Regions from separate parts of the Arthrobacter sp. BL-252-APC-1A genome, predicted to be linked through region 1. Evidence: predicted binding sites of a transcription regulator. Region 1 holds the regulator's gene; each other region holds the start of a gene.
The links. The regulator HrcA, encoded in region 1, represses chaperone genes, less so after heat shock. The targets are predictions, from matches to a motif close to TTNGCACTCGNNNNNNNCGAGTGCNAA.
Positions count from the first base shown of each region.

Region 2: a site for HrcA is predicted at 1,586-1,612, ahead of groES (co-chaperone GroES). Genes of this name have one in related genera too.
Region 3: a site for HrcA is predicted at 2,629-2,655, ahead of FYJ28_RS09125 (Hsp20/alpha crystallin family protein). Genes of this name have one in related genera too.
Region 4: a site for HrcA is predicted at 1,955-1,981, ahead of FYJ28_RS11550 (FmdB family zinc ribbon protein). Genes of this name have one in related genera too.

Region 1 is NZ_VULS01000001.1:522,162-525,560, reverse strand. Features, by position in the region: gene FYJ28_RS02445 (DUF4870 domain-containing protein) at 1-7, opposite strand, end outside; gene FYJ28_RS02440 (DUF3097 domain-containing protein) at 148-990, opposite strand; gene hrcA (heat-inducible transcriptional repressor HrcA) at 1,155-2,168, shown strand; gene dnaJ (molecular chaperone DnaJ) at 2,260-3,399, shown strand.
Region 2 is NZ_VULS01000002.1:349,286-352,684, reverse strand. Features, by position in the region: gene groL (chaperonin GroEL) at 1-1,079, opposite strand, end outside; gene groES (co-chaperone GroES) at 1,149-1,445, opposite strand; gene FYJ28_RS04440 (siderophore ABC transporter substrate-binding protein) at 1,834-2,787, shown strand; gene FYJ28_RS04435 (ABC transporter permease) at 2,872-3,399, shown strand, end outside.
Region 3 is NZ_VULS01000005.1:46,867-50,265, forward strand. Features, by position in the region: gene FYJ28_RS09115 (carbon-nitrogen hydrolase family protein) at 16-822, opposite strand; gene FYJ28_RS09120 (NAD(P)-dependent alcohol dehydrogenase) at 865-1,983, opposite strand; gene FYJ28_RS09125 (Hsp20/alpha crystallin family protein) at 2,086-2,535, opposite strand; gene FYJ28_RS09130 (hypothetical protein) at 2,725-3,333, shown strand; gene FYJ28_RS09135 (DUF2804 domain-containing protein) at 3,345-3,399, shown strand, end outside.
Region 4 is NZ_VULS01000007.1:39,617-43,015, forward strand. Features, by position in the region: gene FYJ28_RS11540 (NAD(P)-dependent alcohol dehydrogenase) at 125-1,162, shown strand; gene FYJ28_RS11545 (SDR family NAD(P)-dependent oxidoreductase) at 1,215-1,727, opposite strand; gene FYJ28_RS11550 (FmdB family zinc ribbon protein) at 1,993-2,283, shown strand; gene fmdA (formamidase) at 2,316-3,399, shown strand, end outside.

The DNA of each region.
Region 1 (3,399 bases):
TGGACACGGTTTATTCCTTTGACTCTCAGATGACGCAGGGCTGCCCCCGCGGGAACCTGTTGTTAGACAAGGGTACTGGGTTCCGGCGCGGGAACGGGCACTGGCGGTTCCTGCGCGCCGCGCGGGAACCGCCCGGCTACGGACGGATCAGGGCACGGTCAGGAAGTCGATGACCTCTTCCACACGTCCCAGCAGGGCAGGCTCCAGGTCCGCGTAGGTCCGGACGGAACCAAGCAGCTTCTTCCAGCCCAGGGCGACGTCGGTGTGGTCGCGGTGCGGCCAGCCAAGTCCCTTCAGGATCCCGGTCTTCCAGTCTTCATGGCGCGGTACTACCGGCCAGGCCCGCAGGCCGATGACGTCCGGCTTGATGGCCTGCCACACGTCGACATATGGGTGGCCGACAATAAGTACGTTCCCCGCGGCGCCGGGCACCTTCATGGCTTCTGCCGCAATCCTTGATTCCTTGGATCCCGCAACCAGGTGATCCACCAGGATGCCCAGGCGCCTGCCGGGTCCGGGGGAGAAGTCCCGCACCACCGAAGCAAGATCGTCCACGCCGTGGAGGGGCTCGACGACGATGCCTTCGATCCGAAGGTCATCTCCCCAGACCTTCTCCACCAGTTCGGCGTCGTGCTTGCCTTCCACCCAGATCCTGGATGCCCTGGCCGTGCGGGCACGTACATCTTCGACGGCGACCGATCCCGAAGCGGTACGCCGTGCGGCAGGAGCGGCGGCCTTGAGCGGGGGAACAACTTCCACGGGTTCCCCTTCGAGGAGGAAACCGAAGCCGAGTTCAAAGGAGCGGGTGCGTCCGCGGGCGTCCTCGAGAACAACCACATGCATTCCGCCGGACTTCTCCGTACGGATGACCGCACCTACCCACCCGGTTTGGACCTCCTCGAGAACCAGGCCCTTCTCGGCGCCGACCTGCCGCAGTGCCTTTCGGGCCGGAGCGGAAATGTCCTGCGGCCCCCACTGGTAGCTGGGCATAAAACCTCGTTCCTGGAGACGGGGAGGAGCACCTGCGCTGGGTGCAGGCACGGAAGATTCAATGCTAACAACGGCAGCGGAAGGTATTAGACTTAGCACTTAGGTATGCCGAGTGCTAAGCCAGCAACTCGGAACGGGAGTCAGTCAGCGAGGGAGGGAAAACCATGAGCGAACCACGCCGGCTCGAGGTGCTCCGGGCCATTGTTGAAGACTACGTGCATTCCCGGGAACCCGTGGGTTCCAAGGCCCTGGTGGAACGGCACCACCTTGGTGTCTCCTCTGCCACAATCCGCAATGACATGGCTGTCCTCGAAGAAGAGGGCCTGATCGTTGCTCCGCACACATCCGCCGGGCGAATCCCCACCGATAAGGGCTACCGGCTGTTCGTCGACCAGCTCTCGGACCTGAAGCCGCTGTCGGCTGCCGAGCGGCGGGCCATCCAAACCCTGCTCGAAGGCGCAGAGGACATTGACGACATCCTTGACCGGACGGTGCGCCTGCTCTCGCAGCTGACCAACCAGGTGGCAGTCGTGCAGTATCCGCACCTGGGGAACGCCAAGGTACGGCACATTGAATTTGTGCTGCTGGCGCCTGCCCAGGTGCTCGTGGTCCTGATCTCTACAACCGGACGGGTAGAGCAGCGGGTGATCACCGTGCCGGGGCCGGTGACGGAACAGGCGCTGCACGAACTTCGTCAGCATTTCCTGCAGGCACTGGCGGGAACCACCCTCACCAGGATCACCTCCCACCTCACGGATGCAGTGGCCACCGTTCCGGTGCAGCTGCGCGGAGTTGCCCAGGCGCTTGGGCAAAGCCTGGAACAGCTTGCCGGAATCAACAGGGAAGACCGGATGGTCATGGCCGGCACAGCCAACCTGGCCCGGGCCACCGGTGACTTCCCGCTGACAATCGGGCCCATCCTGGAAGCACTGGAGGAGCAGGTGGTTATGCTTCGTCTGCTGTCCGAGATGGAACAGGATGCCAGGGGCGTTTCGGTGCGGATTGGCTCAGAGAATCCCTATGGCTCCCTGTCCGAGGCATCCGTTGTAGCTACTGGGTACGGGCCGGACGCTTCCGCTATGGTAGGAATCCTCGGTCCCACCCGGATGGACTATCCCAACACCATGGCGGCGGTTCGAGCCGTTGCCCGCTACCTTTCCCGGGTCCTGAACACCTGACCCCCAGAGACCGGCAGCCCCTCCGGGCGCTGCCTGCATGACTAGAGAACCCGCCAGGCGGGGCACGCAACACAGGAAGCGATGTGCACGAGTGAGTGATCACTACCAGGTACTCGGCGTGAGCCGGGATGCCACCGGCGAAGAAATCAAGAAGGCCTACCGCAAGCTTGCCCGCAAGCTGCACCCGGATGTGAATACCGCTCCCGGCGCCGCGGACGAATTCAAGGCTGTTACCCACGCCTACGAGGTTCTCTCGGACCCGCAGAAGCGGCGCGTCTACGACACCACCGGCCAGGAAAACGGCACGGACAACGGTTTCGGAGGCGGCTTCAGCGGCCAGGGATTCGGGTTCCAGGACATCTTCGACACCTTCTTCGGCGGAGGAGCGCCCGGCGGCGGGCGCGGACCGGCCTCGCGTACCCGGCGGGGCCAGGACGCCCTGATCAACGTACGCATCGACCTGAAGGATGCCGTCTTCGGCACCAACAAGAAGATCGACGTCGAGACTGCCGTGCTCTGCCCCACCTGCGAAGGCTCCTGCTGCCAGCCCGGAACCTCGCCGCGCACCTGCGACATCTGCCACGGCAGCGGACAGGTTCAGCGTGCCGTGCGCTCGATCCTGGGCCAGGTCATGACCACCGCACCCTGCGGTTCCTGCCAGGGCTTCGGCACGGTCATTCCGGACCCCTGCCATGAGTGTGCGGGTGAAGGACGCGTCCGCAGCCGCCGCACCCTGACCATCAAGGTTCCCGCCGGTGTCGCCACCGGAACCCGCATCCAGCTCAGCGGCCAGGGTGAAGCCGGCACCGCCGGCGGACCCCAGGGTGATCTGTACGTTGAGATCCGTGTCAACGCTGATCCGGTATTCATGCGCGACGGCGATGACCTCCACGCCACCCTGACGGTGCCCATGACAGCCGCTGCCCTGGGCACGGTCATCACTATGGAAACCTTCGACGGCGAACGCGAGATCAATATCAAGGCCGGGACCCAGTCCGGTGAAGTCACTACCCTCAAGGGGCTCGGCGTGACGCACCTTCGGGGCTACGGCCGCGGCGATCTCCTGGTGCACGTCCAGGTCGAAACCCCGCAAAAGCTGGATTCAGCGCAGGAAGAGCTGCTGCGGCGCCTTGCCGAACTCCGCGGGGAACAGTTTGCCGAGGGCCGGGTGTCCGGAGGCAACAGCGCCGGAGTCTTCGCGAAGCTGCGCGACCGCCTGGGCAACCACTAG
Region 2 (3,399 bases), on a different contig from region 1:
TCGCGGTCCCAGTCGGAATCCGTGCGCTCGATCTCGGCGCGGATCTGGGCAACGCGGTCAGCGACGTCGGCTTCGGAGCCGGCGCCGTCAACGATCGTGGTGTTGTCCTTGGTGACGGTGATGCGGCGGGCCGAACCCAGCACCTCCAGGCCAACCTGGTCGAGCTTCAGGCCGAGGTCCGGGGACACAACCTGGGCGCCGGTGAGGGTGGCGATGTCCTGCATCATGGCCTTGCGGCGGTCGCCGAAGCCCGGTGCCTTCACGGCAACAACGTTCAGCGTGCCGCGGATCTTGTTGACCACGAGGGTGGAAAGCGCTTCACCGTCCACGTCTTCGGCAATGATGAACAGCGGCTTGGAGGCCTGCAGTGCCTTTTCCAGCAGCGGCAGGAACTCTGCAACCGAGGAAATCTTGCCGGAGTTGATCAGGATCAGTGCGTCTTCAAGGACGGCTTCCTGGCGCTCGGCGTCGGTGACGAAGTACGGCGAGAGGTAGCCCTTGTCGAACTGCATACCTTCGGTGATGACCAGTTCGGTAGACGTCGAGGAGGATTCCTCGATGGTGATGACGCCGTCCTTGCCAACCTTGTCGAAGGCTTCGGCCAGGAGCTGGCCTACCTCTTCGTTCTGTGCCGAAATAGCGGCAACGTGGGCAACCTGGTTGCCTTCGACTTCCTTGGCGTTCTCCAGCAGGCGGGCGGCCACAGCTTCAACTGCGGTCTCAATGCCGTGCTTGAGGGCACCGGGAGCGGCACCTGCGGCTACGTTGCGCAGGCCTTCCTTCACCAGGGCCTGGGCCAGCACCGTTGCGGTGGTGGTTCCGTCACCGGCGACGTCGTTGGTCTTGGTGGCAACTTCCTTGGCCAGCTGTGCGCCCAGGTTCTCGTACGGATCGTCGAGCTCGACCTCGCGGGCGATCGTCACACCGTCGTTGGTGATGGTGGGGGCGCCCCAGGTCTTGGCGAGCACCACGTTGCGGCCGCGCGGGCCGAGGGTGACCTTGACGGTGTTGGCGAGCTTGTCGACACCGGCTTCCAGTGAACGACGGGCGGAGTCGTTGAACTCCAACTGCTTTGCCATGTGTGTGTCCTTTCAGAACTACATCTACAAAGAAGACCCCGGCCGAATCTGGCCGGGGTCTTCGAAGACTTACTTGACGACGATGGCCAGCACGTCGCGTGCGGAGAGCACCAGGTATTCCTGGCCGCCCTGCTTGACCTCGGTTCCGCCGTACTTGGAGTAGATGACGACGTCGCCTTCGGCAACATCGATCGGCACACGGTTGCCGTTGTCGTCAACGCGGCCGGGGCCGACTGCTACGACTTCACCTTCCTGGGGCTTTTCCTTAGCGGTGTCCGGGATGACCAGGCCGGAGGCCGTGGTCTGCTCAGCTTCGAGCGGGCGAACAACGATGCGATCCTCAAGGGGCTTAATAGAGACCGACACTCGGGCTCTCCTTTGCTTAGTTACTAACGGGTTTGTGGACCGTCGGTAGGCGCTTGCCGTCGTCGCGGGTGCCGGTGGGCGCTTCCCTCAGGAATTAGCACCCTCACTAGGGGAGTGCTAGCTCCGACTTTATGCAACGGTTAGCACTCGGTCAAGGTGAGTGCCAACAAAGATTCAAACGGGCACTGCAGGGGTACCTGGTTGGTGCGCCGAGGCATTTCTACGTTCCGTTACACGGACGGCCGCTTCACCTGTCCCAAAGTTGCTTAGCCTTGCCTAACAAGATAACTTTCAAGGGCGCGCAAAAATTAGCAAACAATTTTGTACCCTAATGCCGATCCCCCTGGCAGCCGGGCCACAATCCAAGAGAAATACTGGAGCACCCTTCGTGAAGACGACAATGAAGTCCCGGCTGCTGGCCGGAACCGCCCTCGTTTCCCTGCTTGCCGTCAGCGCGTGCGGCCAGGAAACAGATGCCGCCGCCGAACCCGCTGCCACCGAAGCGGGCACGATCACTGTGGAGCACACGCAGGGCACCACCGAAGTCCCCGTGAACCCGGAGGTTGTCTACACCTTCGATTTGGGCGCCCTGGACACCCTGGATGCCCTGGGCATCGAGGTGGACGGCGTTCCGTCCGCAAACTTCCCGGAAAGCCTCTCCAAGTACGGCTCGGATGACTACGCCAAGATCGGCAGCATGAAGGAACCGGACTTCGAGGCAATCAGCGCCGGTGCCCCGGACCTGATCATCATGTCCGGCCGCACCGCCGACTCCTACGAGGAGTTCTCCAAGATCGCCCCCACGATCAACCTCAGCACCGATGCTGCGGATCCGTGGAACTCCTTCATCGAGAACACCGAGATCATTGGTGAAATCTTCGGCAAGGAAGCTGAAGTCGAAGACAAGCTGGCCGCACTGGAATCCAAGGTCGAAGACACCAAGGCAACCGCAGCCGACGCCGGCAACGGCCTGATCATCATGACCAGCGGCGGCGAGATGACCGCTTACGGCGCAGGTTCACGCTTCGGCCTGATCCACGACGTGCTTGGCGTGGCCACCGCCGCTGACATCAAGTCCGAGGCCCAGCACGGCGAGTCTGTTTCCTTCGAGTACGTTGCCGAGATCAACCCGGACCACCTGTTCGTTATTGACCGCGACGTCGCAGTGGGCAACGCGGGCGAAGTTGCCTCTGCCGTGCTGGACAACGAACTGGTCAAGGGCACCAAGGCTGCAGCCAATGACAACATCACCATGCTCGATTCCTCCAGCTGGTACCTCGTGGGTTACGGCCTGAACAACGTTGACGCCATGGTCAGCGCTGTCCAGGACGGCATCTCCTAACCACCCCGTCCCCTTACCTGCTAGATCCTCACCGGCCGGGCGCGCACACTCCGCCGCCCGGCCGGTGAGGGAGACGGAAGTCCCATGACGACTCAGCTCACCCCCACAGCCCCGGCCGCCGCCGGGGCCGTTGCCGCATCCGGACGACGGCGACGGTCCCCCGGCCCTGCAGCCATGCTGGTCCTGGGCGGCGCCGCCGTCCTCCTGCTCGCCATCGTGAGCATGTTCGTGGGGGTCAGCGACGTCTCCCTGTCCTCGCTGCTGGCCGGCGACGAACATGCCTGGAACATCTTCTGGATCAGCCGCGTGCCGCGGACGCTGAGCATCATCCTCGCCGGTATGGCGCTCAGCGTGGCCGGGCTGATCATGCAGCTGATGGCACGGAACAAGTTCGTTGAACCGTCCACCGTCGGCACCATCGAATCCGCTTCCCTGGGCATCCTTGTGGTGACAGTCCTCATCCCCGGAGCCTCGCTCTTCATGAAGATGTCCACCGCAACGCTCTTTGCCGTCGCCGGCACCGCCCTCTTCCTGCTGATCCTGCGCCGCATCCCGCTGCGCAACACCCTGATCGTTCCCCTTGTGGGCATCATGCTCGGCGGCGTCATCGCA
Region 3 (3,399 bases), on a different contig from region 1:
GACCGCATCCCGAAACTAGCTGGTCTCGACGACGACCTCGCCGGGCGCAAAGCGCCGGTTGGCCAGCACCGGAAGATACTCCCGGACCTCTTCGATCCGGTTCCTGTTCACGTCCGCAGTGGCAACCGCTTCCGGGTCATCACCAAGGAAGACCTGCGGAACACCCATCGGATCCAGGATGGCGGAGTGGCCGATCGTGTGGCCGCTCGAAGTTCCCGCTGCTGCCACCCAGACGGTGTTTTCGATGGCGCGGGCCTTGAGCAGGGTCTCCCAGTGGTCGATCTTGTGCTCGCCCTTGAACCAAGCGGCGGGAACCGCAAGCAGATCCGCTTCCTGCACAGCCAGGGCACGGGCGAGTTCGGGGAACCGCAGGTCGTAGCAGGTCATGAGGCCCACCCGCAGGCCGCCGAGCTCCACAACCTGGATTCCGCGGTCCCCTGCCTTGATCCGGGTGGATTCGGAGTAGCTGAAGGCGTCGTAAAGGTGCAGCTTCCGGTAGGTCGCTGCGATCCGCCCGTCGGCTTCGATCGCCACGAGCGTGTTGTAGGGCCGTTCCTCCCCCGAGGATTCGTACCCGCCGGCAACGACGGCGATGCCCAGCTCCGCGGCGGTCAGGGACAGCCGCTGCACAAAGGTGCTCCAGCCGGCGTCGACCGCTGCGGTCAGCGGGCCTTCGACCTTGCCGATGCTGAACATCGACTCTTCCGGGAAGACAATCAGTTCCGATCCCTCGGCCCTGGCCTTTTCCGCCAGCGAGCGCATCACTGCAAGGTTCGCTTCGACGTCGCCGCTGGGGCTGAACTGACCTACGCTGACCAACATTTGGGGAACCGCCTTGCCTTCGGGACCAGGATTGTTCCCAGCCTAGTGCAGGTCCCCAAAGTGCAGCACGGGTTTCAGGACCGCTCCTGATTTCGCGGCGGCGGCCGCGTCATTGATGTTCTGGAAACCGTAGCGGGTAATGAGCTTCTCCAGCGGGAACCGGCCCTGCTGCACCAGTTCCACCAGTGCGGGCAGGAACAGCTGCGGGGTGGAGTCACCTTCGGTAATACCGATGACCTGGCGGCCGTTCAGCATGAAGTTCACGTCCAGTTCCACGGTGGAGCCGGGGGCGGGGGCACCGATGAGCCCCAGTTTGCCCAGCGGCGCCAATGCGTCCGCCGCGGTTGCGGCAACCCGGGTGCTGCCGGTGGTTTCCAGGGCATGGGTCACGCCGGCGCCGTCCGTCATTTCAAACAGGGCCTGCAGAGCATCGGTACTGCCGGAATTGACGACGTCGGTGGCTCCCAGTTCACGGGCCAGCTCCAGTCTCGAATCCACCAGGTCCATGACCACAATGCGGGTGGATCCGCTTAGCGCCGCCGCCATGACCGCGGAAAGCCCGACAGGACCTGCCCCGAACACGGCGAGAATGGAGCCCGGTTCGGGCCGGAGAACGTTCATGACCGCGCCGGCGCCGGTCTGGATGCCGCAGCCAAGCGGGGCGAGGAGCGAAAGATCGGCGTCGGGATCCACCTTGGTGACGCCGCGCTCATCCGCCAGCACCAGGTCGGAGAAGGAGGACTGCGCGAAGAAGTGCCCATGGACACCCTTCCCGTCCTTGCTGATGGTGGCGCTGCCGTCCATCCGCTGCCCGCCCACCAGGTTCAGTTCCAGGAAGTACGTGCAGTAGGCAGGGTGGCCGCTGCGGCAGTTCCGGCACACTCCGCAGCTGGTGAAGCTGAGCAGTACATGGTCACCCGGAACCACTGAGGTCACAGCGGAACCCACTTCTTCCACCACACCGGCGCCCTCGTGTCCCAGGACTCCGGGCAGCGGGAAGGGGATGTGGCCGGCCTGGACGCCCAGGTCCGTGCCGCAGACACCGGCGGCCTGCACCCGGACCAGGACCTCGTCCGGACGGGGGTCGTCCAGGACCACGTCGGTGATTTCGAAAGGTTCATTGATGCCGCGCAGGATCGCGGCGCGCGCCTGGGTAGTCATAGCGCCCACGCTACGCGGATGGGCGCCCGCGCGTCAGGGTCCGGACGCGGATCGGGGCGGCAGGCGGAAACTCCGCCGGCCGCCCCCTCAGCAATAGTGCCCTTATGCGCTGACTGCCTCAGTTTCCTGGTGGTCTTCTGCGGCACCAAGCGAAGCGCTGGAACCGGACTGCACCTCGATGCGGCGCGGCCGGGCCTTCTCGCTGACCGGGATAATCACGTTCAGCACGCCGTTTTCATAGTGTGCGGTGATGCCGTCGGTATCGATGCCCTGGCCCAGGCTGAGCTGGCGCAGGAAGGACCCGCCTTCGCGTTCACGGGTGAGCCACTGAACGCCGTCCGTGCCCCGCAGCGTTCGCTCGGCGCGGATGGTCAGCAGCTGGCCGTCGACGTCGATGTCCACGGACCCCGGGTCAATGCCGGGAAGGTCAACGCTCAGGACATACCGGTCATCCTGCCGGTACAGGTCCATGGGCATGCCGCGCAGGGACTCGCTGCGGACTGCCTGGGCAAAACGGTCGAGTTCGCGGAACGGATCAAAGCGTGTTTCCATCACAAATCAACTCCTTCACTCCGCTGCAAGCAGCGGGCTGATCTGCCATTTGAATCAAAGTTGAGTTGGTATAGCTCAACTTTGGGCAGTAGATTAGCACTTGCAACCCGAGAGTGCTAACCCGAGGTTGCAGCGGAGATTTCCGCACCGCCGTCTTTCATTCGAACCATGTCTGGAAGGTAGGGAGCAGTGTCCCAACACCCTGGAACAGCCCACCGCGCCGAACGCGTTGAGAAACTCTTCACGCTTCCCAGCCGGATGTCCGGCTCGGCGCCCTCCCCCATACTCGATGCGGCCGCCTGGATCAGCGGACTGTGGGTAGTCGCCGCCGTGCTGGGCGTCGGCATTTTCTCCGGAGGAACAACTTCCCTGGTGCTGGCCCTCGTGCTGCTCTACGGCACCGGCGCCGCGCTGTCGGTACTGGGCTGGCTGACCTGGCGCGGCCTGCGCGTGCGCGCCGCCCGCCGTCTTGCCGCGGAACCCGGCGCATCCGCAGCCCGTGATTTCCTGGCTGCAACCGCTGCCGCCCAGGCCGAGTTCCGTGCAGCCGTTTTCCCCGAGGGCGCCACCGGAACACCCGAGGTCCGGCGCGCCCTGGCCTCCTCCCGAGCCGCCGCTGAGGGTGCACCCAGCAGCGTCCTGCCGGCCAGGCCCACAACGGGCAGCGCGGTGCGGACCGTCCCGCGTTCCGGCAAATCTCCTATCCGCAAGAACGCCGTCTGCAAGTCTGCCGCCCGCCGCCGCGGCGCAAAACCGCCCGCACAGCCGGTGCAGGATGATTTCGCCCCCGCCGCCTAGACTGAGGCGCCATGGAAGAAATCAAGGAACCTGTCCAGCTGTCCCTGGGAGACGGGAAGCTGAACC
Region 4 (3,399 bases), on a different contig from region 1:
ACAGCCCCGCAGCCCGGTACTCGGCCTGCGGGGCTGTGTATTGAGCTGATCAATGCAAGGATTAAGAGGCAAATCCATCCACCCGTGCGGGCGGGATCTGCCGGTGCGGAGACAGGAGCATGCCATGAAGGCCCTTCAATACCGCAGCATTGGTGCAGCCCCGGAAGTCGTCGAAATCGATACCCCGGAGCCCGGACCGGGACAGGTGCGGCTCAAGGTTACTGCCGCGGGCGTCTGCCATTCGGATGAATACATCATGTCCCTGCCCGAAGGCGAGTACGTCTACGGACTGCCGCTGACGCTGGGCCACGAAGGCGCCGGCATTGTGGACAAAATCGGCGAAGGCGTGAAGTACATCGAAGAAGGCCAGTCGATGGCCGTCTACGGTCCGTGGGGCTGCGGGCTCTGCTACGAGTGCTCCTCCGGACGGGAAAACTACTGCCGGAACGCGGCCAAGTTCGGCATTGCCCCTCCCGGGTTGGGGGCACCCGGTTCCATGGCGGAATACATGATTGTTGACAGTGCCCGGCATCTGCTCCCTCTTGGGGATCTGGACCCGGTGAAGAACGTTTCCCTGACAGATGCCGGCCTGACGCCGTATCACGGCATCAAGGGCTCCCTGGAGAAGCTGCACTCCGGTGCCACCGCCGTCGTCATTGGGGTGGGAGGCCTGGGACACGTGGCCATCCAGATCCTGCGTGCGCTCACCAGCGCCACGGTCGTGGCCCTGGACATTGACGAGGCAAAGCTGAACCTGGCCAGTGACGTCGGTGCCCAGTACACCTTCCCGTCCGAGGCCGGCGCCGCGACCATGATCAGCGACCTCACCAACGGCCTGGGCGTCGACGCCGTCTTCGACTTCGTAGCCAACCAGGCCACCCTTGACCTGGGCCAGGCAATGGTTCGCCACCAGGGCGACCATGTGCTGCTTGGTGCCGGAGCAGGCACCCTGAAGATGGGGCTGGTGTCGGGTGCGGCGTGGGATGTGTCAGTGCGCTCGCCCTACTGGGGATCGCGCACCGAGCTGTTCGAGGTCTTCGACCTTGCCCGGGGCGGGCACATCAACGTGCACACCGAAGTCTTTTCACTCGATGACGCACCGGCTGCCTACGAGAAGCTGAAGAACAACCAGCTGCTGGGCCGGGCCGTCGTCGTCCCCTAGCCGGAGCCGAACGGGTTCGGCTACCCACCGGCCAGCAGCCCGCCGTCGAGCGTCAGCACCTGCCCGGTGACCCACGCGGCGTCGCGGTGCGTGCGCTGACGGAAGACATGTTGATCACTGATGCCCCGCCCCGGAGGAAACCCGCACCGGGATGCCTGCAGGCAGCCTGCACCCAGGCAAGGGCGGTGAGCACATTCGTCTCGAGGATCTTGCGTGCGGCATCCCGATCCAGGTCCAGCAGCGGACCATAAACGGGGTTGGTGCCTGCGCAGTTCACCAGGACGTCCAGCGCACCGAACGTCTCAGCTGCCGCGTCAAGCACCGAACGCTGGTGCAGAGGGTCCGCGGCGTTGCCGGACACGGCAACAACCGTGCCCTCCGGAAAACCCGCGGCGGCCTCCTGCAGCGCCGCCTGATCCCGGCCCGTGATCAGTACCCGCGCCCCCTCAGCTACGAAACGGTGCGCGGTTGCCAGTCCAATGCCGCGGCTGGCGGCAGTGATGACGGCGGTCCTTCCGGCAAGGCGGTGCGGACCGGCCGCTGCGGGTGCCGGGTAGGTGCTCATGGGCGTCCCTTCGATTTCCATCCTGGCCGGACGGCCCGAGTCTGCGCTGGAGGCGTGCGGGTGTCAAGGCAGTTCCCCGCAAGTTGGCCGTGCAGGGAAAAAACCATTGACCTTTATCGAGAACTTTCATTAGGGTATTGAACAATCGCGGCCCAACGGTTCTGGATGCCACCTTTGGTGCCGTTTGGTACACCTTTTCTGGTCTGTCGAATATCCCAGATTGTGGGTTTGCAGGTCAGGAAACCGAGTCCCGGAAAGGTGACTAATGCCGCTTTACGCCTACCGGTGCAAGGACTGCGCTGACTTCGAAATCCAGGCGCCCATGGGTCAGGTCCGGGAGGCAGTGCCCTGCCCCGGATGCGGGGCTCCGGCGCGGCGGCGGTTCACGGCGCCCAACCTGTCCCGGTCCTCCTCCAGCGCCTACAGGCTCATCGAAAGTACGGCGCGCACTGCGTCCGAACCTGCCGTCGTATCCTCGCCCGGTACGGGGCGCAGGTCCGCCGGCACGGGAATCACCCGGAATCCGCTCCACCAGAAACTTCCCCGCCCCGACTAAAAAGCGTGATCCAGTTTCCCCAAGGAGGAATGGTGCCAAAAAACCTGTTTCCACTCGATTCAGCCAGGAAATTCGAAGACCAGGAAAAGCTTGGCCACAATCGATGGCATCCCGAAATTCCTCCGGTAGCAACCGTAAAACCCGGAGAATCCTTTCGCGTTGACTGCCGTGAATGGTTCGACGGTGCCATTGTCAACGACGATTCCGCCGAAGACATCCTCTACGCCCCGCTCCTGACAGTGCACAAACTCAGTGGCCCCTTCGCCGTTGATGGGGCGAAGCCCGGAGACCTGCTGGTGGTGGACATCCTGGACGTGGGGCCGATTCCGCAGGAAGACTCCGGTCCGCTGGCGGGACAGGGGTGGGGGTACACCGGGATCTTCGCGAAGGAGAACGGCGGCGGCTTCCTCACGGACCAGTTCCCGGACGCCTACAAAGCAATCTGGGACATCAACGGCCAGACAGCGACGTCGCGCCACGTCCCGGGCGTTTCCTTCACCGGTCTCATTCATCCCGGCTTAATGGGCACCGCGCCGTCGGCGGCATTGCTGGCGAAATGGAACAAGCGTGAAGGTGACCTCATCGCCACCGATCCGCACCGGGTGCCGCCGCTGGCGCTTCCACCGGAAGCCGAACATGCAGTGCTCGGCGGACTCCCGCGCGAAGAGTGGGCGCGCGTGGGCGGAGAAGCGGCCCGCACTGCGCCACCCCGGGAGAACGGCGGCAACCAGGACATCAAGAACCTGTCAAAGGGCTCACGGATCTTCTACCCGGTCTTCGTGGACGGCGCGAACCTTTCCGTAGGTGACCTGCACTTTTCCCAGGGCGACGGCGAAATCACGTTCTGCGGTGCCATCGAGATGGGCGGTTTCATCGACCTTCGGGTGGACATCATCAAGGGCGGAATGGATACGTACGGCGTGCATGAGAACGCCATCTTCATGCCAGGAAACGTGGACCCGCAGTTCAGCGAGTGGATCGCCTTCTCCGGAACGTCAGTGACGCTCGACGGCGAACAGCGCTACCTTGACTCCCACCTCTCCTACCAGCGGGCATGCCTGCACGCCATCGACTACCTGACCAAGTTCGGGTACAGCCCGGAGCAGGCCTACCTGC